DNA from 3 places in the Streptomyces sp. NPDC101191 genome. Region 2 is predicted to be linked to each of the others. Evidence: riboswitches for the same ligand, from Rfam matches in the RefSeq annotation. Region 2 holds a riboswitch; each other region holds the start of a gene.

Region 1 (9,422 bases), on a different contig from region 2:
CGCCCCTTCACAAGGTCCGACGGCACCTCTGCTACACTCCGCCGCCCACGTGACCCAGGTCATGGTCCAGCAAAGGAACCAGGGTGTGGCGGTGGACGTTGTTCACCCCCTGTGAACTGGCCCGGAGAGCCTTCCTTAACGCTGAACCAAGGGATGCGTTCACACGATGGAAACATCGAGCGAAGTGGCCTCCATACCTGCGAAAGGGCCCTGAGGGGCCCCTCGGAGGGCTTCAAGACCCTCCTCGGGCACCCTCGGGGCCCTTTCTCTTGTGAAGAACTTCACGAACTTTCTCGCCATGTGGTCATGGGCGGGGGCGATAGCGGCCCGCTATGCGACGGATAGGGCGATCCCATCGAGGATGTCGTGCTCGCTGACGACGACCTCGGCGGCCCCGGTCCGCTCCATGATCTCCACCAGGACCAGCGCGCCGGCGATGATCACGTCGACCCGGCCGGGGTGGATGACCGCGATCGCGGCCCGCTCGTCGTGCGTGGAGCCCAGCAGCCGGTCCACCACCGCGTCGACCTGCGCGCGGGAGATCCGGGAGTGGTGGATCTTCGTGGAGTCGTACTCCGGGAGCCCCAGCGCGACGGCGGCGACCGTGGTGACCGAGCCGGCCAGGCCGACCAGGGTCCCGGCCTCCGTGAGCGGCACGGTCTCGGCGGCCAGGTCCAGCGCGGCCCGCACGTCGGCGCGGATCGCGGCGATCTCCTCGGCGGTCGGCGGGTCGTGCCGGACGTGCCGCTCGGTCAGGCGTACGCAGCCGATGTCGACCGACCGGGCCGCCTCGACGTGCCGGTTGCCGACCACGAACTCGGTCGAGCCCCCGCCGATGTCCACCACGAGCCGCCGGTCGTCGCCGTGCAGCTCGCCGGTGGCACCCGTGAAGGAGAACTCGGCCTCCTGGTCACCGGTGATGACCTCGGGCTCCACGCCGAGGATCTCGACGACCCCGCGCACGAAGTCGTCCCGGTTCTCGGCGTCGCGGGACGCGGAGGTGGCGACGAAGCGCAGCTTCTCCGCGCCGAGCTCCTCGATGACCGCCGCGTAGTCACGGCAGGCGGCGAAGGTCCGCTCCAGCGCCTCGGGCGCGAGCCGGCCGGTCCGGTCGACGCCCTGGCCGAGCCGGACGATGGTCATCCGCCGGTCCAGCTCGATCAGCTCGCCCGTCTCCGGGTGCACGTCGGCGACGAGAAGGCGGATGGAGTTCGTACCGCAGTCGATTCCGGCGACCCGGGTCACTTCTGCTCCTCGTCCTTGTCCGCGCAGGGGGTGACGCAGGGGCCCTTCGCCCACCACTCGGGCAGCATCGCGAGGGCCTCGTCGCCGAAGGGGTTCACGCCCGGGCCCGCCACGAGCGAGTGCCCGACGAGGACGTGCAGGCACTTGACCCGGTCCGGCATGCCGCCGGCGCTCGGGAAGCCCTCCAGGACCTCGATGGCGTCGCGGCGCGCGATGTAGTCCTCGTGCGCGGCCCGGTAGGCGGCGGCCAGCTCCGGGTCGGTCGCGAGCCGGGCCTGCATCTCCTTCATGACCCCGTTGGCCTCCAGGGTGCCGATGGCGGAGGCGGCGCGCGGGCAGGTCAGGTAGTACGTGGTCGGGAACGGCGTGCCGTCGGGGAGCCGGGGCGCGGTCTCGACGACGTCCGGGTTGCCGCACGGGCAGCGGTGCGCGATGGCACGCAGGCCGCGGGGCGGCCGGCCGAGCTGGGCCTCGAACGCGGCGACGTCCGCGTCGGTGGGCTCGGTGCGTTCGGTCTGCGGAGGGGGCGTTTCCATGTCTGCCTTGCTCGGGTCTCGTGGCGTGGTTGCGACGTCTACGGGCGGTCGGCGTGGTCCACGCCGTCCCACAGGTTGTCGTACCAGGGGCGGTCCGTCGCGCCCTGGTCGGTGCGGGGCCGGTGCTCCGCGTCGGGGTCGTTCACGGTGAAGCCGGTCTCGCCGGGCATCACGTAGTGGAGGTGCTCGCGGGCCAGCCGGCGGACGTAGGCCGGGTCCTGGAGGCGGGCCTTCTCGTCCCGCAGGTCCTCGACCCGGCGGGCGGCCTCGGCGGCCTTGCGCTCCTGGTCGGCGATCTCGCCCTGCTGGGACACGTACTGCCGCATCGGATAGGCGAGCGCCACCACGAGCGAGCAGACGACGAGGGCCAGGAAGGCCGCGCGGCCGGTGAGCCGGGAGCGGCGCGCCTGACGGCGGGTCTGGGAGCGGTAGACACGGGCGGCGGTCTGCTCGCCGAGCAGCCTGATCCGGGTCGCGGTCGAGAACCGGTCCCGGTCCTTCACGGCCATGTCGTGCGCCTCCCCGTCACTCGTGGGTCCTGGTCATGCGTACGTCCCCGCACACGGTACGGGACCGAGTGCGGGGACGCTTCGCTTCGCTACGCCTTTGCGCCCTGTTCAGTTCTCCGGATGCAAAGTCCGTGGCTACGGCGTCGGGGCAGGTCAGCCCTTGAAGCGCGGGAAGGCGCTGCGGCCGGCGTAGACCGCGGCGTCGTCGAGGATCTCCTCGATGCGCAGGAGCTGGTTGTACTTGGCGACGCGCTCGGAGCGGGCCGGGGCGCCGGTCTTGATCTGGCCGCAGTTGGTGGCGACGGCGAGGTCGGCGATGGTGACGTCCTCGGTCTCGCCGGAGCGGTGGGACATCATGCACTTGAAGCCGCTGCGCTGGGCGAGCTCGACGGCGTCCAGGGTCTCGGTCAGCGAGCCGATCTGGTTGACCTTGACGAGCAGGGCGTTCGCCGAGCCCTCCTCGATGCCGCGGGCGAGGCGCTCCGGGTTGGTGACGAAGAGGTCGTCGCCGACGAGCTGCACCTTGGCGCCGAGCTTGTCGGTGATGACCTTCCAGCCGGCCCAGTCGTCCTCGAACAGCGGGTCCTCGATGGACACGAGCGGGTACGCGGAGACGAGCTCCTCGTAGTACTCGGTCATCTCGGCGGCCGAGCGGGCCTTGCCCTCGAACTCGTACTTGCCGTCCTTGTAGAACTCGGAGGCGGCGCAGTCGAGCGCGAGCGCGATGTCCTTGCCGGGGACGTAGCCGGCCTGCTTGATGGCCTCGAGGATGAGGTCGAGGGCCTCGCGGTTGGAGCCGAGGTTCGGGGCGAAGCCGCCCTCGTCACCGAGACCGGTGGACAGGCCCTTGGTCTTCAGGACGGACTTGAGGGTGTGGTAGACCTCGGTGCCCCAGCGGAGGGCCTCGGAGAAGGACTCCGCGCCGATCGGGGCGATCATGAACTCCTGGATGTCCACGTTGGAGTCGGCGTGCGAGCCGCCGTTCAGGATGTTCATCATCGGAACGGGCAGCAGGTGCGCGTTCGGGCCGCCGAGGTAGCGGAAGAGCGGCAGGTCCGAGGCCTCGGAGGCGGCGTGCGCGACGGCGAGGGAGACGCCGAGGATGGCGTTGGCGCCGAGCGAGGACTTGTCCGGGGTGGCGTCCAGGTCGAACATCGCCTGGTCGATCAGGCGCTGCTCGGTGGCGTCGTAGCCGACCAGCTCGGGGCCGATCTGCTCGATGACGGCGAGAACGGCCTTCTCCACGCCCTTGCCCTGGTAACGGTTGGGGTCACCGTCGCGGAGCTCGAGGGCCTCGAACGCACCGGTGGAGGCACCGGACGGAACGGCAGCACGGCCGGTGCTGCCGTCGTCGAGGCCGACCTCGACCTCGACCGTGGGGTTGCCTCGGGAGTCCAGGATTTCCCGGGCTACGACGACGTCGATGGACGGCACGAGCATCTCCTTCTGGGATGTGACGCTGGTTGTGACGCATGCGGCAAGGTCTCGTTCGCCTTGCGACAAGAGCCTAACCGGCTCGGGGGCTCCAGCCAGCCGGGCGCCCGCCCCCTGGGACGAAAAAGGACCCAAGGGCATGCATCCGGGGACGAAAGGCCCCAGATCTACTGGAGGGTAACCGTAGAGAGCGGAGAAACCCCGGCCCGGAGCGCGCACGGGGGAAGGGCGCTCCGGGCCGGGGTGGTCAGTCACCGCGGGAGGGTCGGCAGGCTCACTTGAGGTGGAGCTGCTGGCCCGGGTAGATCAGGTCGGCGTTCTCGACGACGCCCTTGTTCAGCTGGAAGAGCTTCTCCCAGCCGCCCTTGACGCCGTGCGCCTGGGCGATCTTGCTGAGGGTGTCACCGGCGACGACCTTGTACTCGCCGTCGCCCTTCTTGACCTTCTTGCCGGTCGGGGTGGTGACGGTCTTCTTGGACTCGTTCTTCGGAGCGGTCTTCTTCGGCGCCTGACGCTGCTCGCTGCGGGTCGCCGGCTGCTCGGTGGAGCGCTTCGGCGCGGCGGGCTGCGGGGCCGCCTCGGCGGCGCCACCGTCGTAGGACGCGCCGGACAGGCCCACGCCGCAGCTCGGCCACGCGCCCTTGCCCTGGCCCGCGAGGACCTTCTCGGCGACGGCGATCTGCTGGGACTTGGAGGCCTGGTCGGCACTCGGGGCGTAGGCGGTGCCGCCGTACGCGGCCCAGGTGGAGGCCGAGAACTGCAGACCGCCGTAGAAGCCGTTGCCGGTGTTGATGGACCAGTTGCCGCCGGACTCGCACTGGGCGACGGCGTCCCACTCGGAGGCGGTGGCGGCCGAGGCAGTGCCCGCGGTCATCAGCGGGGCCGCGACGGCGACGCCGGCGACACCGGCCAGCGCGACGATGCGGGTGGCCTTGGCGGCACGACGGTGTTTGCCCTTGCCGGAAAGCAGCATGGAAGTTCTCCTCACCGACGCCTACGAGGTGAGCTGTCGGGTTCGGGCGAGTGAGTTGCCCGGCCGCGTGACCTTGCACGCGGCTCCACCCCAAGCCGATCGTCGGCCGTCTGTCTCAACGGCCGGGACCGGCACTTACCTTGGGTCCCCCGGTCCTGCCTTCGGCGCTTGCGCGACGACTGTTCCCTCCGTCCGGCGGCAGGATTCGGCGTACCGGTCGGCGGGGCCCGCGGTGGCGAGCGGTCACGACCGTAGACATAGAGCCGGGGGAAGTTCAAAGACCCTCAAGACGGAAAAATCGCCCCTACTTGCACACCGTCAGGAGGTGTTTGCGCAGGTGAGGGGCGATTGAAGCAAAGTTTGCGGACGTGACACGCCCGTTCGGGAAGAGAGACTCATGTCTCACTTACACAGAACGGACATTCACCCCCGAACTACTTCTGGGATTCCGTCAGTCCGAGGTCCAGCTCAAGGCTCTGACCAGGAAGGATGAGGTCGGGGTCGGAGCCGACGGTCTTCTTGTTGGCACCGTAGAGGGCGCTCCAGCCGCCCGTGAGCCCGTTCTCCTCCGCAATGCCCGACAGGCTGTCACCCGGCTGAACGGTGTATTCGCCCGCCTTGTCCGTGGTGTCCGAATTACCCGCCGTCTTGCCATCGGTCGCGCCACCCGTCACCTCGTCACCCGGAGCGGCGTGGCGCCCGGAATCGGTGGAGGTGTCCGAGTTGCCCGGCTCTTCTGGCGCGGCGTCACCTCGGTGCTTGCCGGTGCCGGGCGCGGTCGTGCCCGGCGCACCGGGGGTGCCCGGCGTGCCGGGGGTACCGGGCGTCGTGGGCACACCGGGCGTACCGGGCGTCACGGACGTACCGGGCGTCACGGGCGAAGTGGAGGTCCCGGGCGTCGTGGGCGCGGGGGTGGTGGGGTTCGCGGGGGTCACCGACGTGGCCGGGGCCGTGGGCGCGGTGGGGGCCGTGGAGGGCTTCCCGCTCTCCTGGCCGGAGCCGGCGGGCAGGCCGTCGGTGCGGTTGGACTCCGGGACGGGACCCGTCGACTTCTTGGGCGTCACGCCCGGGCCCGGGTTCACCGCGGGCGCCTTGCCGTCGTTCTTCAGGCCGGCGATCGGGGCGCAGGTGGCCCACTGGGTGTCGCCCGCGGCGAGCGCACGGTCCGCGATGGTGATCTGCTGGGCGCGGCTCGCGAGGTCGGCGCTCGGCGCGTAGGCGAGGCCGCCGTGCCGCTCCCAGCTCTCCTGGGAGAACTGCAGGCCGCCGTAGAGCCCGTTGCCGAAGTTGGCGCTCCAGGCGCCGCCGGACTCGCACTCGGCGACCCGGTCCCATGTCGTCGCGTCAGCGGCGGAGGCCGAGCCGGTGGCGAGCAGGGGCAGCGCCATGGCCGAGCCGGTGACTCCCGCCGCGACGACGAGTGCGGGAGCCTGGCGGGGTCTGCGGTGACGTCCGTTTCCGGAGCGCATGCGGAGTGCCTTTCGCGTGACTGCTGAGACTGCGGGTGAACGTAGCGGCATTCGAACGTGAGTCACAAGTCGATGCAGCGGAGATCACGCGAAGATCACATTCTTGACGCCCCGTCAGTTATGCGTCCCTTTGTGGGAAGGCGTGAACTCCACCGGAAGGGTGCGTAGGCCACGCATGATGAGCCCCCCGCGCCACCGCAGTTCCTCCGGATCAACCCCAAGTCGCAGGTCTGGCAGGCGAGTCAACAGCGTCGCCAGCGCCGCCTGTCCCTCCAGGCGGGCCAGCGGCGCGCCCAGGCAGTAGTGGATGCCGTGGCCGTAGCCGAGGTGCTGATTGTCGCGCCGCGCCAGATCCAGGGTGTCCGGCTCGTCGAACCGCGCCGGATCCCGGTCCGCCGCGGCGAGGACCACCAGGACCGGGTCGCCGGCCGGGATCTCCTGCCCGCCGATGGTCAGCGCCTCCGTGGCGAACCGCCAGGTCGCCAGCTCCACGGGTCCGTCGTACCGCAGCAGCTCCTCGACGCCGGTCTCCAGCAGCCCCGTCTCCCCGGCGGCGAGCGACTCCTGGAGCCGCTCGCGCTGACCGGGATGGCGCAGCAGCGCGTACATCCCGTTGCCGATCAGATTGACGGTCGTCTCGAAGCCGGCGAAGAGAAGGATGAAGGCCATGGCGGCGGCCTCGTTCTCGGTGAGGTGCTCACCGTGGTCCGAGGCCTTGATGAGCCCGGAGATCAGGTCGTCCCCCGGCTCCTCCCTCTTCTTGTGGATGAGTTCCGCGAGGTAGCCGCGCATCTTCTTCACCGAGCGCGCGACGCCGCCGCGCGGTCCGCCGCCGTGCCGGATCATCATCCCGGCCCAGTCGCGGAAGTCGTCCTGGTCCTCGCCCGGAACCCCGAGCAGGTCGCAGATGGCGTAGATGGGCAGCGGGAAGGCGAACTCGTGGATGAGGTCCGCCTCGCCCCGCTCGGCGAAGCCGTCGATGAGCCGGTCGGTGAGCTCCTGCACCCGCGGCGCGAACTCCGCCACCCGGCGCGGCGTGAACGCCTTCGACACGAGCCGGCGCAGCCGGGTGTGGTCCGGCGGGTCGATGTTGAGCAGATGCGTCATCAGCTCGGCCTTGCGCTCGCCCGGAATGCCGGTCTTGCCCTTGGCGTGCGCGGGCTCGTCGTGGTGCGCCGGGTTCTTCGAGAGCCGCTGGTCCGCCAGCGCCTGCCGCGCGTCGGCGTACCGGGTCACCAGCCAGGCCTCGACCCCGCTGGGCAGCTTCGCGCGGTGCACGGGAGCGTGCTCGCGCAGCCAGGCGTACGCGGGGTACGGGTCGGTGGCGAACTCCCAGGTGAAGAGCTCGGGGCCGGGCGGGACGGAAGAGGGGGTGGCACTCACTCCCCGACCGTACAAGGGGACGGCCGGGCCCCGCGCCCGGAGCCCCTCCGCGCCGGCCGGGCGGTCCCTTTCGGATCGGGCCCGGCGCGATCCGGAAGAGACGGCCTGGCCCGAGGTCACGGACGGGCGCCACCGCGTGAGGTGACATGTCCGTACGCGATCCTCCTATGCGGTGACGCTGCGTGGCTTAGATTCACCGCGTGGATGCCCAGTTGCTCAGGAACACGTTCGCGGTCGTCGAGAGACGGGCCGAGCACGCCGCCACCTTCTTCTACTCCCATCTGTTCTGGCACAACCCGGGCGTCCGCGAGCTCTTCCCCCAGGAGATGGGCGCTCAGCGGGACCGGCTCTTCGCCGCGCTCACCCATGTGGTGACCCACCTGGAGGACCCCGCGCTCGTCGGCTACCTCGGGCAGCTGGGCCGCGATCACCGCAAGTTCCTCGCCACCCCCGCGCTCTACAGCGCGGTCGGAGCCAGCCTGCTCGCCGCCTTCGCGCACGCCGCCGGCGCCGCCTGGACCCTGGAGGCGGAGAAGGCGTGGACCGAGGCCTACGGGCGGGTCGCCGACCTGATGTCGGCCGGGGCCGAGGAGGCCGCGGCGGAGGGCCTGCCCGCCTGGTGGGACGCCGACGTCGTCCGGCACGAACGCCACGGCGAGGACCTGACCCTGTTGACCCTGCGCCCCCGGCAGCCCTACCCGTACCTCGCCGGGCAGTACGTGAGCGTCAGCTCGCTGCACGTGCCCCGGATCTGGCGCACGTACTCCCTCGCCAACGCGCCCCGCGCCGACGGCACGCTCGACCTGCACGTCAGCCGCATCAGGGGCGGGCTGATGAGCACCGCGCTCACCGAGCGCCTGCGGGTGGGCGAGACACTGCGGCTCAGCAGCCCGGGCGGCGCGCTCACCGCCCGCACCCCGCCCGGCAAACCGCGCACCTATATAGCGGCCGGCACCGGCTGGGCCCCGGTCCGCGCGCTGCTCGAAGAGGCCGCGCAGGACGAACCGCGGCTGCAGGGGCGCCTGTTCGTGGTGGCCCGCGCCAAGGAGTACCTGTACGGGCGGGCCGACGCCGAACGTCTCCGCGAGGCGATACCCGGCCTGCACGTCACCTACATCACCGCGGCCCCCCGCCGCCCCCGCGACCAGGCCACCGAGCGGCTCGTCCAGGCGCTGCGGTCCTGCGTCAACTGGCCCGCCCACGACGTCTACCTCGCCGGCCCGCCGGCCTTCCTCGCCGAGGTCGCCGAGGAGCTGGAGGAGCTCGGCACCGACCCGGTCCGGGTCTTCCGCGACCGCCTGCCGGCCGTGGGCCGCTTCACCACCCGCCCGGGCAGCCGCGCCGAGTGGCTGATCGAGCCGCCGCAGATCCACTGGCACGACCCCGAGGCCCGCCGGCCCTGACCCCCACCCGGGTGTGCCCTACGCCGTCTCCACGCCCTCCGCCGCACGGATCTCGTCGCGGTAGAGCCGGCCCGCCGCCCGCAGCGCCGCCTCCGGGTCCACCCCGGCGGCCTCCGCCCGTACGGCCAGGGCGAGCAGTTCGTAGCCGACGCCGTCACCCGTGGGCGGCGCCACGTCGAGCCCGGCGGTCCGCACCCGGCTCGCGAGCTTCGCCGCGAGGGCGAGCCCCGGCTGGCCGAGCGGCACCCCGTCGGTCACGGACTCCCGCTGCTTCTCCACGGCCTTGGTCCGCAGCCAGTGCTCCTTGACCTCTTCCGGCGTCGTCGCCGTCGCGTCCCCGAAGACGTGCGGGTGGCGGTGGATCAGCTTCTCCACGATCGTCCCGGCCACGTCGTCGACCGAGAACGGCTCCTCCGCGTCCTCCTGCGCGATCCGCGCGTGGAACACGACCTGCAGCAGCACGTCGCCCA
Region 2 (9,422 bases):
CTCCCGTGCCCGCCCTGGAGAGCGATCAGCCGGACTTCGCCGCCGTCCCGGAGCGGGCCAAGTGGCGCTACAAGCCACGCAAGGCCTTCTGGCGCAGCCGGTTGCTCCGGGCCGTCGTGCTGATCACCGCACTCGCGATCTGTGCGCTGGCGATCCTCGCGCTGGTGCGGGAGGAGACCGGCACCGAGGGCTTCCTCGTGGGCCTCGGTCTCGCCGTACTGCCGGTGCCGCTGCTCATGGCCGCGTTCCGCTGGCTCGACCGGGTCGAGCCGGCCCCCTGGAAGAACCTGCTCTTCGCGCTCGCCTGGGGAGCGTTCGCCTCCACTCTGGTGGCGATCCTCGCCAACTCCTTCGCCGTGGAGTGGATCAGCAGCGCCACCGCCGACCCCGGATCCGCCGACACCCTCGGGGCCACGGCCGTCGCGCCGGTCGTCGAGGAGACGGCCAAGGGAGCGGCCGTGCTGCTCCTCTTCCTCTTCCGGCGCAGGGACTTCACGGGTCCGGTCGACGGCCTCGTCTACGCGGGCTTCACCGCCACCGGTTTCGCCTTCACGGAGAACATCCTCTATCTGGGCAACGCGTTCGGTGAGGACATGGACCTGGGCACGGGAGGCCTGTCGACGACGGTGGGCACGTTCTTCGTCCGGGTGATCATGTCCCCGTTCGCGCACCCCCTGTTCACCTCGCTCACCGGCCTCGGCTTCGGCTTCGCCGCCCTGCTGCCGGCCACCGCCCGGCTCCGCCGTACCCGGCTGGTGCTGCTGCCGCTCGGCGGCCTGCTCGGCGCCATGGGCATGCACGCGCTGTGGAACGGCTCGGCGACCTTCCATCCGCTGGCGTTCGTCGCCGTCTACGGCATGTTCATGGTGCCCGTCTTCGCCCTGCTCACCTGGCTCGCGATATGGAGCCGCCAGAAGGAGCTGCGCACCATATCCGGCGAGCTCCCGGCCTACGCGACGGCCGGGTGGCTCGCCCTCGACGAACCGCTGGCGCTCTCCTCGATGCGGGCCCGCGCGCTGGCCCGCGGCTACGCGGCGCGCAGCTTCGGCAAGCCCGCCGCGCAGGCCGTCGGCGAGTACGAGGCCTTCGCGACGACTCTGGCGTTCCTGCGGCACCGCGCCCGGCGCGGCCAGGCGGCGCCGGACTTCACGGCCCGCGAGCAGGAGCTGCTGCACCACCTGTGGCAGCGCCGCCAGGTCGCCTCCCCGGCGCTCACGCACGCGGCCCGGGCGACCGGCCGGGTCTGGGCGCCGCCGCAGTACCTGGACTACGGCGGCTACAACCCGTACCGCAGCTAGCGCCTCCGCGACCGGCCCGGCGCATCGCGGCCCACGACGCCGAGCGCGCGCCCTCGTCCGGCGCCCCGGGCGACCCAGCCCCCGCGGCATTCCGGCGGCGGCCCAGCCCCGAGGCACCGCGGCGCCCCGGCGCCCAGGCCTCAGGCGCCCAGGCCTCCTGGCCGCAGGCGCCTGGCCCCCAGGCCTCCTGGCCGCAGGCGTCTGGCCCCCAGGCCCCAGGCCTCCAGGCACCACGCCTCCAGGCCTCAGGCCTCCGACGCCTCCGTGAGCGCCGCCAGCTCCGTGTCCGTCAGCTTCAGTTCCGTGGCCGCGAGCAGCGCCGGCAGCTGTTCGACCGTGCGGGCCGAGGCAATCGGGGCGACGACGGTCGGGCGGGAGGCGAGCCAGGCCAGGGCGACGGACGCGAGCTCGGCCTCGTGGGCCGCGGCGACCGTGTCGAGGGCGGCGAGCACCTTCCGTCCGCGCTCGGTCTCCAGGTGCCGGCCGGCCCCCTGGGCGCGGACACTGGCGACGGCGGTACCCGGACGGTACTTGCCGGTGAGGAAACCGGCCGCGAGACCGTAGTACGGCACGGCCGCGAGACCGCCCCGCTCGGCGGTGTCGAGGAGCGGGCCCTCGTAGGTGTCGCGGGAGACCAGGTTGTAGTGCGGCTGGAGGGCGACGTAACGGGCGAGGCCCTCCGCCTCGGCGAAGTCGAGGGAGGCGCGCAGCCGCTCCGGGGAGATGTTGGAGGCGGCGACGGCACGGACCTTGCCGTCCTTCACCAGCTGGTCGAGGGCGGTGACGATCTCCTCGACCGGCACGGACTCGTCGTCGAAGTGCGTGTAGTACAGGTCGATGTGGTCGGTGCCGAGGCGGCGCAGCGACTCGTCTGCCGCGGCCTTGATGTTCGTGGCGCCCAGGCCCTTGTAGCGGGAGTGGGCGCCGACCTTGGTGGCGACGACGATGTCGGAGCGGTTGCCGCGGGAGGCCAGCCAGCGGCCTATGACGGTCTCCGACTCACCGCCCTCGTTGCCCTCGGCCCACTCCGAGTAGACGTCGGCGGTGTCGACGAAATTGCCGCCCGCCGCGGCGTAGGCATCGAGGACGGCGAAGGACTGCGCCTCGTCGGCGCTCCAGCCGAAGACGTTGCCGCCCAGGGAGAGCGGGAAGACGTGCAGGTCGGAAGAGCCCAGGCGGCGAAGTGAAGTCATGGGGTGGTCAACCCCCCGCACCGCCGGGCCTATTCCTGGCCGTCCCCTCCCTCGGGAGCGGACCTCAGATGCTCAGGCCCTTGGAGCGGAGCCAGGCCGCCGGGTCGATGCCGTCGCCGGACGGGGTGTGGACCTCCAGGTGGAGGTGCGGGCCGGTGACGTTTCCGGTGGCGCCGACGCGGCCGATGGTCTCGCCGGTGCCGACCGACTGGCCGACGCCGACGGTCATGGAGGAGAGGTGGCAGTACCAGATCTCGGTGCCGTCCTCGAGCTCCAGGACGATGCGGTAGCCGTACGCGCCGGACCAGCCGGCCGACTTCACGGTGGCGCCGTGGACGGCCTTGACCGGGGTGCCGGTGGGAGCCGCGAAGTCCAGGCCGGTGTGGTAGCCGGAGGACCACATCGAGCCGGCTTCGCCGTAGGTCGAGGTGATCGTGTACGAGGAGGTGGGCAGCGAGAAGCTGGCGGCCAGCTTGGCCAGGCGCTCGGCCTCGGCCTTGCGCGCGGCCTCCTCGGCGGCCTTCTTCTTGGCCTCGGCTGCAGCCTTCTCCGCCGCGTCGGCCTTGGCCGCGGCCTCCGCGGCTGCCTTCTCGGCGGCGGCCTTCTCCGCCGCCGCCTTCTCCGCGGCGTCCGCGGCGGCCTGCTGCTGCTCGGCCTGCTGGAGGATGCGGGCGCGCAGCGTCTCGCCGGCGTCGGCCTGCGTCTCGGTCCGGGTCCGGTCGCCGGTGCCGGAGTCCGTGGCGTCGGTGGTCCAGGTGAGCGCGGTGAGCGGCTGGGTGTTGTTGCCGCCCGCGGGTTCGAAGTCGCTCTTGTCGTGGCCGATGAGCTCGCCGACACCGGGGAGTTCGGAGGCGTCGGGAAGGTCGACGTCCGGCAGGGCTATGGAGACCGGCGGCTTCTGCTGGGCAGTGGCCAGGCCGCCCGCGCCGACGGCGGCGATCACGCCGACGCCGAGGACGGTGGAGGAGCGAGCGAAGTTGGAGCGCTGCTTGACGACGCGGTGCCGTCCGCCGGACCGGCGGTCCCGCAGGGAGTCCTCCGTCGGGTTCCACTCCTCGCCGCCCGCGGCACCCGCCGCACCGGCGGAGTCGAAGTAGTCGAAGGGGGCTTGAGGAGCGGGGGTGTCGGACGCCACGGAGGCGCTCTCCTTTCCTTCCTTCTCGCCTACCGGGTTAGCTGACGGGTTCGGAGCAGGAAGGTCTCCTACGGGCGTACCGCACGGGTGCGGTGGGGCCCGATTCACCCCAAGTGGTGGTTCCCCGGTTCCCTTACGGGATTCGGCGCGTGCGCACGGTGCCGCCTCTTGCGGCGGCTGGGACGACCGCGCTGCGTTATCGAACGTTAATAGACCCGGCCACCCGATTCCAAGCCGTCCCCCTTGATCATTCACTGAATTAGGAGGGTATCGCCCGACTTGAGCCCCACTCAGATACGTGCCAGTAGCAAACCGAGGATCTGACGTTACGTCAATTGTTATCTGAGGGAGACCCCCCGACTACGAGCGGTCACCGAGCCGCCGGCCGCCCGGCGGCACGACCGGCATCGTCCGCCGCCGCTCCGGCTGACCGACCGCCGGACGGCTCACCGCGAGCAGCGCCATGTCGTCCGTCGCACCCCCGCCGGTGTGCCGGCGCACGTCCGCCACGAGCGCGTCGAGCAGCTCCTCCGGCCCCGGGAACAGCCGCCCCGCGAGCCGCTCCCGCGGGTCGTAGAAGACCCCGCCCGCGTCCCGCGCCTCCGAGAGCCCGTCCGTGTAGAACAACAGCGTCGACCCCGGCGGATACGCGGCCTCGTCGGCCCGGTCCGGCCACGCGGCGAGCTCCCCCATCCCCAGCGGCAGCGCCGCCTCACTCGGCCGCAGCAGCTCGGCCCCGCCGTTCGCACGCAGCAGCAGCGGCTCGGGGTGGCCGCGGTTGACCACCCGTACGACCCCATCGCCGCCCGGGATCTCGGCGAGCACGGCCGTCGTGAAGCCCTCGAAGGCGTCGAGCCCGTCCCGCCGGGTGCCCTCCCGGGCCAGCGCCCGCTCCAGGCGCGCGGCCACCCCCTCCAGCGTCGCCTCCTGCTCCGCCGCCTCCCGGAAGGCGCCCAGGACCACGGCCACCGCCTCCACCGCGTCGAGCCCCTTGCCCCGGACGTCCCCGACCACCAGCCGCACCCCGTGCGGGGTGTCCTGCACCGCGAACAGGTCGCCGCCGATGAACGCGTCGGCCTGCGCCGCCTCGTAGCGGGCCGCGATCTGCAGCCCGCCGATCCGGCCGGCGGGCGCCGGGAGCACCGCCCGCTGTGCCGTCTCCGCGATCACCCGCGCCGACGCGAGCCGTTCGCCGCTCTTGCGCACCACCCGGTTGATCAGCAGCGCGAGCCCCGAGACGGTGAGCACGGTCAGCGTCTCGGTGAGCGCGGGGATCTGGGCCACCGTGCCGTTGTAGAGGTGGAGACCGACGCTGACGAGGACGGCGGCGATGCCCGTGGCGAGGGTGATCACGGTGGAGAAGAACGGGGCGGCGATCAGCGGCGCCGCCGAGAGCAGCGGCGCCGCCGTGTAGGTGGGCGGGGTCAAGAGGTCGAAGACGACCCCACCCAGGATGACCAGCGACGGCAGCACGCGCAGGAAGCGCCGGGCACCGCGGTAAGGACCGCCCGCCCCGCCGCCCGCCGCTGCTCGCCCCACCTGTGCTCTCCTGCCCGGTCGGTCCACGGCGGCGGACCGCACCGCGCCCATCCCAGGGTGCCGTCAGGCCGGAGGGCTCGGCGACTCCTCCTCGGCCGGTTGGCGTACCGCGAGCCGCCCGCCCCGCGCCAGCGCCGCCATGGCCGCCGCGCACGGCAACAGCCCCACCAGGGACCGGCCGAGCGCGGCCGGCACCAGGAACGCCGCCCCCATCAGGGCGAGCCCGAGCCGCCGTGGGCGACGAGCAGCCGCTCCACGATCGGTCGAGCCCCGGGTCGGTGACGACGTGCACGGGGTGTCCGTGCAGGACCCCGGCGAGCGCGACGCCCAGGCCGAGGGTCCCGGAGGTCGGCTCGACGATCGACGACAGGACCTAGAGGTTCCGCTCGGCCCAGATGCGCATCGCGTCCCGGACGAGCAGGGCCGTGCCCTCCCCGTGCCGGTCGTAGTTCCTCGTGAAGCGCGGGTCGTCGACGTACATCTGCCCGAGCCCGATGAAGTACTCCCTGCTCGGCGTCGTCGTGGTCGACAGCCACGCGTGGTGCCGCCGGGTGATCGCCTGCACCTCGTCGCTGTCGGGCGCGAGGCCCTCCTCCGCGGCCGCCGCGAAGGCCCGGGCGACGGCGACCTGCTCGTCCTGGAACGCCTTCTTCCCGGCGTCGTCGAGGGAGCGCCACCAGCGGTCGCCGCGCTCGTACGCGTCCCGCCCCCAGCGTTCCGTCACCTCGGCCTCGTAGCGGGTGTGGTCGAAGCCGTCGAACACTTCCTCGGCCATGAGCCGTTCTCCTCTCTCGGTCTTGTGGAGAGTGGTCCGTACGGCCTCGATCTGCCGCCCGATCCGCTCGCGCTCCTGTTCCAGGAGGGCCAGGTGCGTGCGCAGGGCGACCGAGGTGTCCCGTTGGCCTTCGAGGACCTCGGCGATCGCGGGCAGGGAGAGCCCGAGCTCGCGCAGCAGCAGGATCCGCTGCAGCCGCACGAGTGCCGCCTGGTCGTAGTACCGGTAACCGTTCGCGCCGATCCGGCTCGGCTCCAGCAGTCCCAGCTCGCCGTAGTGGCGCAGGGTGCGACTGGTGGTGCCGGCCTTCCTGGCGATCTCCTGGATCGACCACTCCATGAGAAAGACGGTAGAACTTGACGTTACGTAAAGGTCAAGCCGGACATCAGGGACGCGGCACCCGGGAACGACGAAGGCCCGGATCCGTTTCCGGATCCGGGCCTTCGTGCTACTGAGTAGCGGGGACAGGATTTGAACCTGCGACCTCTGGGTTATGAGCCCAGCGAGCTACCGAGCTGCTCCACCCCGCGTCGGTGAACACCACCTTACGGCATGGACGCCCCTGTTCGGAAATCCGTGTCCGTCAGCAGCCGCAGTCCTCCGCGTCGACCGGCGACGTCAGCGGGTCCGCCGCCTGCTGCGCGGGCCCCTCCCAGGTCTCGTAGGCGAAGCCCTCGCGCACCCAGTACTCGAAGCCGCCCAGCATCTCCTTCACCTGGAAGCCGAGCTCCGCGAGGGCCAGCGCGGCCCGCGTGGCGCCGTTGCAGCCGGGGCCCCAGCAGTACGTGACGACCGGCACGCTCCGGTCGAGCAGCTGCTCGGCCTGCTCGGGGATGAGCGCGGTCGGCAGGTGCACGGCGCCCGGCACGTGCCCCTGGTCCCAGGAGGCCGTGGAGCGGGAGTCGAGCACGACGAACCCGGGGTCACCACCGGTGGCCCGGGCGTCGGCCAGCGCGGAAGCCACGTCGGAGACGTCGGCGTGGAAGGCGAGGCTCGCGGAGAAGTAGGCCGCGGCGGCCGCCGGGGAGGCGGCGGGCGTACGGAGAACGGGGTTGACCTGGTTCGGCGTCGTCGTCATGGTGATCAATCTAAGGACGATGATCATCGCGCTGAAGTGGTGATCCACGGCGGTCGGGGGGTTCGGCCGGGGATTCCCGCGCGTTGCTCCGCACGGGGCAGGGATCTCACGTAGCGGAACGCCGTCACATTCCCGGCCCCCCGTTCGTCATCACGATGTGACCGGACGCGAAGGGGAACGACGACCGATGGACAGGGACCGCGCCGCCCAGGATCTCCTGGCCGAACGTTTCGAGGCCGACCGCGGACATCTGCGGGCGGTCGCCTACCGGATGCTCGGCTCGCTCAGCGAGGCGGAGGACGCCGTCCAGGAGGCCTGGATCAAGCTGAACCGGTCCGACATCGGCGACGTACGGAACCTGAGCGGCTGGCTGACCACCGTCGTCGGCCGGATCTGCCTCGACCTGCTGCGCTCCCGCGGCTCGCGCCGCGAGGACCCGCTGGAGTACTACATCCCCGATCCGGTCGTCCGGGAGGAGGGCACCGCCGACCCCGAGAAGGAGGCGCTGCTCGCGGACTCCGTCGGCCTCGCGCTCCTCGTCGTCCTGGAGACCCTCGCCCCGGCCGAGCGCCTCGCCTTCGTGCTGCACGACATGTTCGCGGTCGCCTTCGAGGAGATCGCCCCCATCGTCGACCGCACCCCCGCAGCCACCCGCCAGCTCGCCAGCCGCGCCCGCCGCCGGGTCCAGGGCGCCGCCCCGGCCCCCGAGCCCGACACGGCACGGCAGCGCGAGGTCGTGGACGCCTTCCTGGCAGCCTCCCAGGGCGGCGACTTCGAGGGCCTGCTCGCCGTCCTCGACCCGGACGTCCTCCTGCGCGTCGACGGCGGCGTCCTCACCCCGGCCGCCTCCAAACTGGTCCGCGGCGCCGAGGCCGTCACCGCCCAGGCCCTCACCTTCGCCAAGTTCCGCCACGCGTCCCGCCACGTCACGGTCAACGGCGCGGCCGGCCTGGTCTCCCTCGCGAACGGCTCCCCGGTCGGCCTCATGGCCTTCACGATCGTCGACGACCGCATCGTCGAGATCGACATCGTCGCGGACGCCCGGCGCCTGGCGGCGCTGGGCGTGCGCTGAGGGGGCGGGCCAGGCCCCGGCCGGCCGCACCCCGGCGGGCACGCTCCCCGGCGGGCGCGCTCCCCGCGGGGGCCAGGGGGCGGGCAGGCGTTGCGGGCGGCCGGCACACCGTCCACGCCGGGGACGGGGTCCTCGTCCTGCGCAGGACCCCGGACACGCTGGCCACGGAATCTGAGATCACAAAGGAAATGTAGGGTCTCGCCGCCCATGGCCAGCGGCGGTGCCGTGACCTGACAGTTGTCGTCATGTCTCACGGCTTGGCCAGCCGTCCAGTCTCACGATCGCGTCCCAATCCTCGGGGCGGCTGGCTTGCTGGCTCGTCAGCTCGCTGGATAACCACCAGTTGGCGGAGTGCAGAACGCAAGCGGGGCGCCGACCGGAGTGGCTGGCGCCCCACTGCCGTGCCGCCAGGCCGGTTCGGATGTGGGCGTCTTGGTCCGGCTGCCGCTCAAGACGTCCACGATGCGGAAGTCGTCGCGCTCCAAGGCCTCGACGATCGCCACGGCCATGTCCTCAAGGCCGTCCGTGTCGGCAGGTAGGCCGCCGTGCACCTTCCGGTAGGCGACCATGATGTCCACAATCCTGAGCACAACATTGATGTTCTCCGCACTGCATAACGCCTCCGTTCGTCTTCGCTGCCGCCGTTGACCGCGCGGAGCCGCCGGTGAGCCTTGAACGCCTCCAGGGTGCCGGCCAGTCGTCGGCGCAGATTCCGTAGCGGGGCGGCATCAGACCCCGCCCACCCATACAAGTGAAGGGCCTGACCTGCCAATCTCAAACTCGCGTCAGATCTGCCATCGCTTGGCCATCGACCGTGAGATTTGGCCACGAAATCTGAGACCCTACAAGGATGTAGGATCTCGCGGCTCGTGTCAGAGACCACCGTCGTGACCTGCGGCTCCCGGATCCGTCTCACGACGTGTCGGGGTTGATCAGTCTCACCACGGGTGTCGGATCCCCAGGGCCGAACTCGTCATTCGTCTTCGTCGTCGAAGTCGTAGGGCGGGATGGTCCATCGCATCACCATCTCGCCCGCCTCGTCGGCCTCAATCGTGACCGGATATACCTGGCCGGCGTCCCGCTCACCGCGGTGCCTCATCGAGTGGTCGCCCTGGTCCCATTCGATGCCAAGCACCTGGCAGCCGCCAACCCCGATCGCTCCGGCGCGTAGCGGATGGTGCCACCCGGCTCGCCGGAAACGGTGGTAGTCGGTGTGCTTGTCGATCGAGACCACGAGGCCCTTGCCGTGGAGGCGGTCGCACCAGGCGGTGAGTTCGGCCGCACGGGCGGCCGCCTCGGCCAGCGGGAGATCGAGCCACCCATGCGGTCCTT
Region 3 (9,422 bases), on a different contig from region 2:
TCGGACGCCGATGGCGCCGAGGCCGCGCTCGAGCGCCTCGCGAAGCTGGTGGCCGAGGGTCTCGAGGAGCTCCCCGAGACCGTCTGAGCCGTCTCCTCCCCGACGGCGGATCGCGAGGAAGCCGTGCCCTCCGGAATTCCGGAGGGCACGGCTTCTTTTGCCTCTTCTCGGCGAGGTCGAAGAATTTCGGGCAGCCGGAGGACCGTCACGGCATGCCGCCGAAGAATTCAGGCGTGCCGAATTGCGCCGAGGAATTCCTCGGTTCTTTGTATACGGCGCGCGTGTTAATTCCGGGGGCCCGCCATGTTGACGACGTGTTGCGAAACCCTCACACGGGGCCGGTCCGCCTGTTTCAGCCGGTGCAGCGCCACCGCGTGCTCCCCGTGGAGCGCGGTCAGGTTCCGGGCCCGCTCGGCGTCCCCGCGCGCGACCGCGTCCACGATCGCGCCGTGCTCGGCCCAGGCCTCCACGGGCCGCTCGGAGGGCTCCACCGCGTACATCCAGGCGATCTTGTAACGCAGTTGCGTGAGCAGCGTCGTGAGCGACGGGCTGCCCGAGGCCTGCGCCAGCGTCTCGTGGAACCAGCCGCCCAGCGAGGCCAGATCCTCTCCCCTGCCGCGCCTGGCCCGTTCCTGCCCCAGTCTGACCAGGCCGCGCAGCACCTTGAGGTGGGCTTCGGTGCGCCGCTGCGCGGCCCGGGCGGCGCCCAGGGGTTCCAGCAGGGAGCGCATGTCGAGCAGGTCGGCGGCCTCCTGCGCGGTGGGCTCGGCGACATGGGCGCCGGCGTGCCGGCGGCTGACCACGAAGCCCTCGGACTCCAGGGTGCGCAGCGCCTCGCGGACCGGGACGCGGGAGACGCCGTAGCGGCGGGCGAGCTGTTCCTCCGTCAGTCTGGCTCCCCGCGCGTACACCCCGGAGACGATGTCGTCCCGGATCGCCGTGCATACCGAGTGCGCGGGAATGCGCATGTCCGACCTCCGCTTTTGTCCGCGCGAATCCAGATCGAGCGGCGCCTGTCCGGCGACTCTATTGCAGGACGCGGGAATTTCCGATGCCGCCCGACGGAAAGGGACGCAAAAAAGCCCCGGCTCGTTTCGAGCCGGGGCTTTCGCACGGGATGCGACCGTCAGACGTTCACCCCGCGCGAGCGGAGGTAGCTGATCGGGTTGATGTCCGAGCCGTACTCGGCACCGGTGCGCGCCTCGAAGTGGAGGTGCGGGCCGGTGGAGTTGCCGGAGGAGCCGGAGACGCCGATCCGCTCGCCCGGCGTGACCGTCTGGCCGACGGAGACCTGGATCGCGGAGAGGTGCCCGTACTGCGTGTACGTGCCGTCGTTCATCCGGATCACGATGTTGTTGCCGTAGGCGCCGCCCCAGCCGGCCTCGACGACGGTGCCGGAGCCGACGGAGACGACCTTGGTGCCGTAGGCGGCGTGGAAGTCGATGCCGGTGTGGCTGCCGGAGGACCAGAGCGAGCCGCCGGTCTTGTAGCCGGTGCTCACGTAGGAGCCGGAGACGGGGAGCTGGAAGGACGCCAGGCGCTTGCGCTCGGCCTCGCGGGCGGCGCGCTCCTTGGCGGCCCGGATCTCCTTGGCGCGGGCCTCGGCCTTGCGCTTCGCCTCGGCGGTGGCCCTGGCGCGGGCGGCGGCCTCGTAGGCCTCCTTCTCCTGCGCGGAGGCCTGGGCGTCGACCCGCTGGGCGAGGGACTCCTCGGTGATCACCTGGGTGAGACCGGTGTCCTCGACGGAGGGCTGCTCCGTGTCGGCGGCGAGCGCCGGGGAGGCGAGGGTGCCGATGACGCCTGCGGTGGCGAAGGTCGCCACGCCGGCGACGCCCGCGCTGCGGCGCGCCAGACGGCTCGGACCACGATGCTTCCCGGTGGCACGGGTGAACGCCATGTAGTGGCTGATCCTTTCCTTCCCTCTCGCCTACCGGGTTAGCTGACGGGTTTGGAGCAGGAAGGTCTCCTACGGGCCCCTCCGCGTGGCGCGAAGGCGTCCGATTCACCCCAGGGGACTACGGGTGGGTCCCCGGCTCCCCAGGCTCGCGCCTTACGGGGACTCGGCGATGACTGTCCGTTGCCGCGGATGCGGCGTCGTGCAATGGCCGGACAGCCGGATCGACGCTAGGCCGATCTTCTGTCAATCGCCAAACACGGCAGCGGATTTGTTAGACATGCCACAGGTCATTAGCCCACAGCCGCTCCCAATACGGGCAAAGGGGAGGACCCCGGCGAACCAGGTCGCGGGGGTCCTCCTCCGTGCGTGACCGGAGCTCAATCAGCCCGTGACGACACGCACTTCACCGATGCCCAGGGCGCGCACCGGCTCCTCGATCTGCGACGCGTCCCCGACCAGGACCGTGACGAGGCGGTCCACCGGGAAGGCGTTGACCACGGCGGCGGTCGCCTCCACGGTGCCCGTCTCGGCGAGGCGCGCGTAGAGCTGCGCCTGGAAGTCGTCCGGGAGGTGCTGCTCGACCTGGTCGGCCAGCGTGCCCGCGACGGAGGCGGCCGTCTCGTACTTGAGCGGGGCGACGCCCACCAGGTTCTGCACGGCGACATCGCGCTCGGCGTCCGTCAGGCCCTCTGCGGCGAGCGTGCGCAGCACCTTCCACAGGTCGTCAAGTGCCGGACCGGTGTTGGGGGTGTCGACGGAGCCGCTGATGGCGAGCATCGAGGCGCCGTGGCCCTCACCGTCGGAGCGCAGCACCTGGCCGAAGGCGCGCACGCCGTAGGTGTAGCCCTTCTCCTCGCGCAGGACGCGGTCCAGGCGGGAGGTGAGGGTGCCGCCGAGGCAGTACGTGCCGAGCACCTGGGCCGGCCACACACGGTCGTGCCGGTCGGCGCCGACGCGGCCGATGAGCAGCTGCGTCTGGACGGCGCCGGGACGGTCCACGATGACGACCCGGCCGGTGTCGTCGGCGGTGATGGACGGCATCGGACGCGGCGCCGCCGGGGCACCCGTCCAGGCGCCCAGGGTCTCGTCGAGCACCTTGTCCAGCTCGACGCCGGTGAGGTCGCCGACGACCACGGCGGTGGCGGCGGCCGGCCGCACGTGCGCGTCGTAGAAGGCGCGGACGGCGGCGGCGTCGATCGCCTCGACGGTCTCCTCGGTGCCCTGGCGCGGCCGGGACATGCGCGCGGCGGCCGGGAACAGCTCCTTGGAGAGCTGCTTGGCGGCCCGGCGGGCCGGGTTGGCCGTCTCGTGCGGGATCTCGTCGAGCCGGTTGCGCACCAGGCGCTCGACCTCGGACTCGGCGAACGCCGGGGCGATCAGGGCCTCGGAGAGCAGGGCGAGCGCCTTGGGCAGCCGGGAGACCGGGACCTCGAGGGAGACCCGCACGCCGGGGTGGTCGGCGTGCGCGTCGAGGGTGGCGCCGCAACGCTCCAGCTCGGCCGCGAACTCCTCGGCCGAGCGCTGGTCGGTGCCCTCGGACAGGGCCCGGGCCATGATCGTGGCGACGCCGTCCAGGCCCTCGGGCTCGGCGTCGAGGGGGGCGTCGACGAAGATCTCGACGGCGACCACCTGCTGGCCGGGGCGGTGGCAGCGCAGCACGGTCAGGCCGTTGTCGAGCGCGCCGCGCTCGGGGGCCGGGAAGGCCCAGGGCCTGGCCGCGCCCGGCTGGGGCTGCGGGTGGAAGGTCATGCTCGTCAAAGACGCGGCAGCGTCGGTCACTGGTCCGCTCCCTCTTCCTCGTCGCTGTCGTCGGCGTTCTCGGTGCCCACCGGCTCGTAGACCAGGACGGCGCGGTTGTCGGGGCGCAGCCGGGCCTTGGCGACCTCCTGCACCTCCTCGGCGGTGACCTCGAGGACCCGGTTCACGGCGGTCAGGGCGAGCTGCGGGTCGCCGAACAGCACCGCGTAGCGGCACAGTTCGTCGGCGCGGCCGGCGACCGTGCCGAGCCGGTCCAGCCATTCGCGCTCCAGCTGGGCCTGGGCGCGCTCCATCTCCTCGGGCGTCGGGCCCTCGGCGGCGAACCGGGCCAGCTCCTCGTCGACGGCGGTCTCGATCTGCGGGACCTCGACGCCGCCGGAGGTCTTGACGTCCAGCCAGCCGAGCGAGGGCGCGCCGGCGAGCCGCAACAGGCCGAAGCCGGCGGCCACGGCGGTGCGGTCGCGGCGGACCAGGCGGTTGTGCAGGCGGGAGGACTCGCCGCCGCCGAGGATGGTCAGGGCCAGGTCGGCCGCGTCGCACGCGCGCGTGCCGTCGTGCGGCAGGCGGTAGGCGGCCATCAGCGCGCGGGCCGGGACCTCCTCCTCGATCACCTCGCGCAGCTGCTCGCCGATGACCTCGGGCAGGTCGCCGGGGCGCGGCGCGGGCTTGCCGTCGTGGCCGGGGATGGAGCCGAAGTACTTCTCGACCCAGGCCAGGGTCTGCTCCGGGTCGATGTCGCCGACGACCGACAGCACCGCGTTGTTCGGCGCGTAGTACGTGCGGAAGAAGTTCCGCGCGTCTTCCAGGGTGGCGGCGTCCAGGTCGGCCATCGAGCCGATCGGGGTGTGGTGGTACGGGTGGCCCTCGGGGTACGCGAGCGCGGTGAGGCGCTCGAAGGCGGTGCCGTACGGCACGTTGTCGTAGCGCTGGCGGCGCTCGTTCTTGACGACGTCCCGCTGGTTCTCCATGGACTCGTCGTCGAGGGCCGCGAGCAGCGAGCCCATGCGGTCGGCCTCCAGCCAGAGCGCGAGCTCCAGCTGGTGCGTGGGCATGGTCTCGAAGTAGTTGGTGCGCTCGAAGCTCGTCGTGCCGTTGAGCGAGCCGCCGGCGCCCTGCACCAGCTCGAAGTGCCCGTTGCCGTGGACCTGCTTCGAGCCCTGGAACATCAGGTGCTCGAAGAGGTGGGCGAGCCCGGTGCGGCCCTGGACCTCGTGCCGCGAGCCGACGTCGTACCAGAGGCAGACCGCGGCGACCGGGGTGAGGTGGTCCTCGGACAGCACCACGCGCAGGCCGTTGGCCAGCCGGTGCTCGGTCGCTGTCAGGCCGCCGGAGCCGGCCTCGGCCGTGGCCGTGTGACCCATGGGCATGTACGTCCCTTCGATCGCGATGTGGAAAAGTCCTGCCACTGTATGCAAGCGCGCCGACACCTGGCGAAGTTCCCGCCCGTTCGTGATGTCCCTCTTCCGGGTCGCGGTCGGCGTTGTCGGTGGCACGGTCCACAATGGTCCGCGTCAGATCAACCTTGTTGGTGAAGGAGCCGCAGCCGCGATGGCCCGCCGCAGCACGAAGACACCGCCGCCGGACGACGCGTTCGAGGAGCGAATCCTCGACATCGACGTCGTTGACGAGATGCAGGGCTCCTTCCTCGAGTACGCGTACTCGGTGATCTACTCGCGCGCCCTGCCCGACGCCCGCGACGGCATGAAGCCCGTGCAGCGCCGCATCGTCTACCAGATGAGCGAGATGGGGCTGCGGCCCGAGCGCGGCTTCGTGAAGTGCGCCCGTGTCGTCGGCGAGGTCATGGGCAAGCTGCACCCGCACGGCGACGCGTCGATCTACGACGCGATGGTGCGCATGGCGCAGCCCTTCTCGATGCGCCTGCCGCTCGTCGACGGCCACGGCAACTTCGGCTCCCTGGGCAACGACGACCCGCCGGCCGCCATGCGGTACACGGAGTCGCGGATGGCCCCGGCGGCCCTCCTCATGACGGACTCCATCGACGAGGACACCGTCGACTTCACGCCGAACTACGACGGCCAGGAGCAGGAGCCGGTCGCGCTCCCGGCGGCGTACCCGAACCTGCTGGTCAACGGCGCGTCCGGAATCGCGGTCGGCATGGCGACGAACATGCCCCCGCACAACCTGGGCGAGGTCATCGCGGCCGCCCGGCACCTGATCCGCCATCCGAACGCGGACCTGGAGGCGCTGATGCGCTTCGTGCCGGGTCCCGACCTGCCCACCGGCGGCCGGATCGTCGGCCTGTCCGGCATCAAGGACGCGTACGAGTCGGGCCGCGGCACGTTCAAGATCCGCGCGACGGCCACCGTGGAGAGCGTGACGGCCCGCCGCAAGGGCATCGTCGTCACCGAACTGCCCTTCACGGTCGGACCCGAGAAGGTCATCTCCAAGATCAAGGACCTGGTCGGCTCGAAGAAGCTCCAGGGCATCGCCGACGTCAAGGACCTCACCGACCGCAACCACGGCCTGCGCCTGGTCATCGAGGTGAAGAACGGCTTCGTGCCGGAGGCCGTCCTGGAGCAGCTGTACAAGCTGACGCCCATGGAGGAGTCCTTCGGCATCAACAACGTGGCGCTGGTCGACGGCCAGCCGCTCACGCTGGGCCTCAAGGAGCTCCTGGAGGTCTACCTCGACCACCGCTTCGACGTCGTCCGGCGGCGTTCGGAGTACCGCCGCGGCAGGAAGCGCGACCGGCTCCACCTGGTGGAGGGTCTGCTCGTCGCGCTCCTCGACATCGACGAGGTCATCCGGCTGATCCGGGAGAGCGAGAACTCGGCGGAGGCCAAGGCGCGTCTGATCGAGCGCTTCTCCCTGAGCGAGATCCAGACGCAGTACATCCTGGACACCCCGCTGCGCCGGCTGACCAAGTTCGACCGGCTGGAGCTGGAGAGCGAGCGCGACCGCCTCAACGGCGAGATCGACGAGCTGACCGGGATCCTGGAGTCCGACGCGGAGCTGCGCAAGCTGGTCTCGGCGGAGCTGGCGGCGGTCGCGAAGAAGTTCGCCACCGACCGGCGCACGGTCCTGCTGGAGTCGGCGGGCGCGCCGGTCACGGCCGTCTCCCTGGAGGTCGCGGACGACCCGTGCCGGGTGCTGCTGTCCTCGACGGGCCTGCTGGCCCGTACGGTGACCGCGGAGCTGCCAGCCGCCGAGGAAGGCAAGCGGACCAGGCACGACGTGATCGTCTCGGCGGTCGCGGCGACCCAGCGCGGTGACATCGGCGTCGTCACCTCGGCCGGCCGGCTGCTGCGGCTGGCGGTGATCGACCTGCCGCAGCTCCCCGACACGGCGAACGCTCCCAACCTGGCCGGCGGCGCGCAGCTGTCGGAGTTCGTCTCCCTGGAGGCGGACGAGACCGTGGTGTGCCTGACCACCCTCGACGAGGCCTCGCCGGGTCTGGCTCTCGGCACCCTGCAGGGCGTGGTCAAGCGGGTGGTGCCGGACTACCCGGCGAACAAGGACGAGCTGGAGGTCATCACCCTCAGGGACGGTGACCGGATCGTCGGCGCGACCGAGCTGCGGACGGGCGAGGAGGACCTGGTCTTCATCACCTCCGACGCCCAGCTGCTCCGCTACCAGGCCTCCCAGGTGCGGCCGCAGGGCCGGCCCGCCGGCGGCATGGCGGGCATCAAGCTGACCCCGGGCGCCGAGGTCATCTCGTTCACCGCGGTGGACCCGGCGGCGGAGGCCGTGGTGTTCACGGTCGCCGGTGCGACGGGCACGCTGGACGCCTCGGCCGCCACGTCCGCGAAGCTGACGCCGTTCGACCAGTACCCGCGCAAGGGCCGGGCGACCGGCGGCGTGCGCTGCCAGCGTTTCCTGAAGGGCGAGGACGTCCTGATCCTGGCCTGGGCGGGTGCCTCCCCGGCCCGCGCCGCACAGAAGAACGGCAACCCTGCCGAGCTTCCCGAGCTCGACCCGCGCCGTGACGGCTCTGGCACGCCGCTGGGGAACCCGGTGGACGTGGTGGCCGGCCCGGTGAGCTAGCCGGCCCGGGTCGCTCCCGTACGCCCCCTGTTCCGCGCGACCGGCGCGGTGCGGGGGGGCGTCGTCGTGTCAGGCGCCGGGCGCGTAGGTCGCCGCGATGCCGGCGACGATCAGGCGCAGCCCCTCCTCGAAGCGGCCGTCGTAGTCGGCGAAGATCTCCGCCCCGGCGGCCGCCGCGAGCGGGAACGCGGCGAGGCGTTCCGCGCGCTCGCCGACGTCCATACCCTCCCGGGGCTGCCCGGGCACCGGCTCGGTTCCCTGTTCCTCGGTGACGAAGCCGAGCGTGTACATGTACGCGGTGGTGCTGGCCCGGACCGCGTCTCGCAGCGAGAAGCCCGCTTCGACGAGCGCGCCGAGCTGCTCCTCCATGTCGGCGGCGTGGTCGGTGCCGGTGAACCGTGCGCCGCTGTAGACCTTGGCGCCGTCGCGGTAGCGCAGCAGCCCGGCGCGCAGGCCGCGGTTGGCCGCGAGGATCCGCTCCTGCCAGCTCACGTCGCCGGGCGGCCGGGCCGCGGGGTCGGCGGCCATCTGCCGGTACATCACGGTCGCCATCTCGTCGAGCAGCGCCTGCTTGTTCTTGAAGTGCCAGTAGAGCGCGGGCGCCTGGACGTCCAGCTCCTGGGCGATGGCGCGCAGGGTCAGTCCGTCGAGCCCCCGCTCGTTCAGCAGGCGCAGGGCGGTCTCCGCCACTGTCTCGGGTTGCAGCCGGGTCGTCTTCTTCGTCGCCACACCGTCACGGTATCCCCTTGACAGCTTAACGCCGTTAAGGGGATGCTCTCCATGTCGGAACTTAACGGCGTTAAGGGCTCGGAGGAGCGAACATGGACACGGACGTCGTCATCGTCGGAGCGGGGCCTACCGGACTGGTGCTCGCCATCGATCTGGCCCGCCGCGGGGTGCGCGCGGTGCTCGTCGAGAAGGGGGAGGGACTCTTCCCCGGCTCGCGCGGCAAGGGAATCCAGCCGCGCAGCCTGGAAGTCCTCGACGACCTCGGCGTGCTGCCCGCGATCCGGGCGGCGAGCTCGCTCTACCCGCGGATGCTCGGCTGGGAGGGCACCGAGCGCCTCGCCGAGTGGGACATGCTCAAGCGCTCGGAGCCGAGCGAGCAGGTCCCGTACGCGAACACCCTGCTCATCCCGCAGTCCCGGACCCAGGAGCTGTTGTACGAGCGGCTGACCGAACTCGGCGGCGACGTCCGGTTCGGTACCGCCCTCACCGGGCTCCGCCGGTCCGAGGACGGCGTCGAGGCGGACCTGTCCACCGGCGAGACCCTGCGGGCCGCCTATCTGGTGGCGGCGGACGGCGGGCGGTCCACGATCCGCAAGGCGCTCGGCATCGGCATGACCGGCGAGACCGTCGACCCCCGCCCGATGCTCGTGGCCGATGTCCGGCTCTCTCCCGACACGATCGTCGACCGGGGCAACTGGCACATCTGGCTCAAGGCGCCGGGCGGTGCCGTGGCGCTGTGCCCGCTGCCCGGGAGCGACCGCTTCCAGCTCATCGCCGCCTCCGAGGACGAGACGGCGGCCGTGGACACCTCGCCCGAGGCGGTGCGCGCACTCCTCACCGCCCGTACCCCCCTCACCGAGGCGGACGTCGTGGAGGTGCTGTGGGCCTCGGACTTCCGTGCGCGGGCCGCGATGGCGGACCGCTTCCGCGCCGGGCGGGTGTTCCTCGCGGGCGACGCGGCCCATGTGCACTCCCCGGCCGGCGGCCAGGGCCTCAACACCAGCATCCAGGACGCCTACAACCTGGGATGGAA

The links. A riboswitch is a leader RNA that binds a small molecule or an ion and turns the genes downstream of it on or off. The one in region 2 is predicted to bind cyclic di-AMP.
Region 1: it holds a riboswitch for cyclic di-AMP, as region 2 does, so the genes downstream of both, ACIRQF_RS35540 (transglycosylase family protein) here and ACIRQF_RS16660 (M23 family metallopeptidase) in region 2, are expected to answer to the same signal.
Region 3: it holds a riboswitch for cyclic di-AMP, as region 2 does, so the genes downstream of both, ACIRQF_RS29545 (M23 family metallopeptidase) here and ACIRQF_RS16660 (M23 family metallopeptidase) in region 2, are expected to answer to the same signal.

Annotation. Positions count from the first base shown of each region.
Region 1 is NZ_JBIWOU010000013.1:149,352-158,773, reverse strand. Features, by position in the region: gene ACIRQF_RS35560 (exopolyphosphatase) at 331-1,245, opposite strand; gene ACIRQF_RS35555 (DUF501 domain-containing protein) at 1,242-1,781, opposite strand; gene ACIRQF_RS35550 (septum formation initiator family protein) at 1,820-2,290, opposite strand; gene eno (phosphopyruvate hydratase) at 2,444-3,730, opposite strand; gene ACIRQF_RS35540 (transglycosylase family protein) at 3,999-4,697, opposite strand; cyclic di-AMP (ydaO/yuaA leader) riboswitch at 4,701-4,874, opposite strand; gene ACIRQF_RS35535 (transglycosylase family protein) at 5,132-6,166, opposite strand; gene ACIRQF_RS35530 (cytochrome P450) at 6,281-7,564, opposite strand; gene ACIRQF_RS35525 (globin domain-containing protein) at 7,750-8,952, shown strand; gene ACIRQF_RS35520 (nucleoside triphosphate pyrophosphohydrolase) at 8,971-9,422, opposite strand, start outside.
Region 2 is NZ_JBIWOU010000003.1:739,990-749,411, reverse strand. Features, by position in the region: gene ACIRQF_RS16670 (PrsW family intramembrane metalloprotease) at 1-1,298, shown strand, start outside; gene ACIRQF_RS16665 (aldo/keto reductase) at 1,544-2,491, opposite strand; gene ACIRQF_RS16660 (M23 family metallopeptidase) at 2,556-3,626, opposite strand; cyclic di-AMP (ydaO/yuaA leader) riboswitch at 3,638-3,784, opposite strand; gene ACIRQF_RS16655 (PP2C family protein-serine/threonine phosphatase) at 3,987-5,216, opposite strand; gene ACIRQF_RS16650 (hypothetical protein) at 5,229-5,378, opposite strand; gene ACIRQF_RS16645 (MerR family transcriptional regulator) at 5,539-6,279, opposite strand; tRNA gene ACIRQF_RS16640 (tRNA-Met) at 6,397-6,470, opposite strand; gene ACIRQF_RS16635 (rhodanese-like domain-containing protein) at 6,524-7,018, opposite strand; gene sigJ (RNA polymerase sigma factor SigJ) at 7,206-8,090, shown strand; gene ACIRQF_RS16625 (hypothetical protein) at 8,411-8,680, opposite strand; gene ACIRQF_RS16620 (hypothetical protein) at 9,064-9,422, opposite strand, start outside.
Region 3 is NZ_JBIWOU010000008.1:271,365-280,786, forward strand. Features, by position in the region: gene ACIRQF_RS29535 (HPr family phosphocarrier protein) at 1-87, shown strand, start outside; gene ACIRQF_RS29540 (GntR family transcriptional regulator) at 285-968, opposite strand; gene ACIRQF_RS29545 (M23 family metallopeptidase) at 1,127-1,897, opposite strand; cyclic di-AMP (ydaO/yuaA leader) riboswitch at 1,910-2,076, opposite strand; gene ACIRQF_RS29550 (M16 family metallopeptidase) at 2,279-3,646, opposite strand; gene ACIRQF_RS29555 (M16 family metallopeptidase) at 3,673-5,022, opposite strand; gene ACIRQF_RS29560 (DNA topoisomerase (ATP-hydrolyzing) subunit A) at 5,204-7,660, shown strand; gene ACIRQF_RS29565 (TetR/AcrR family transcriptional regulator C-terminal domain-containing protein) at 7,730-8,389, opposite strand; gene ACIRQF_RS29570 (FAD-dependent monooxygenase) at 8,482-9,422, shown strand, end outside.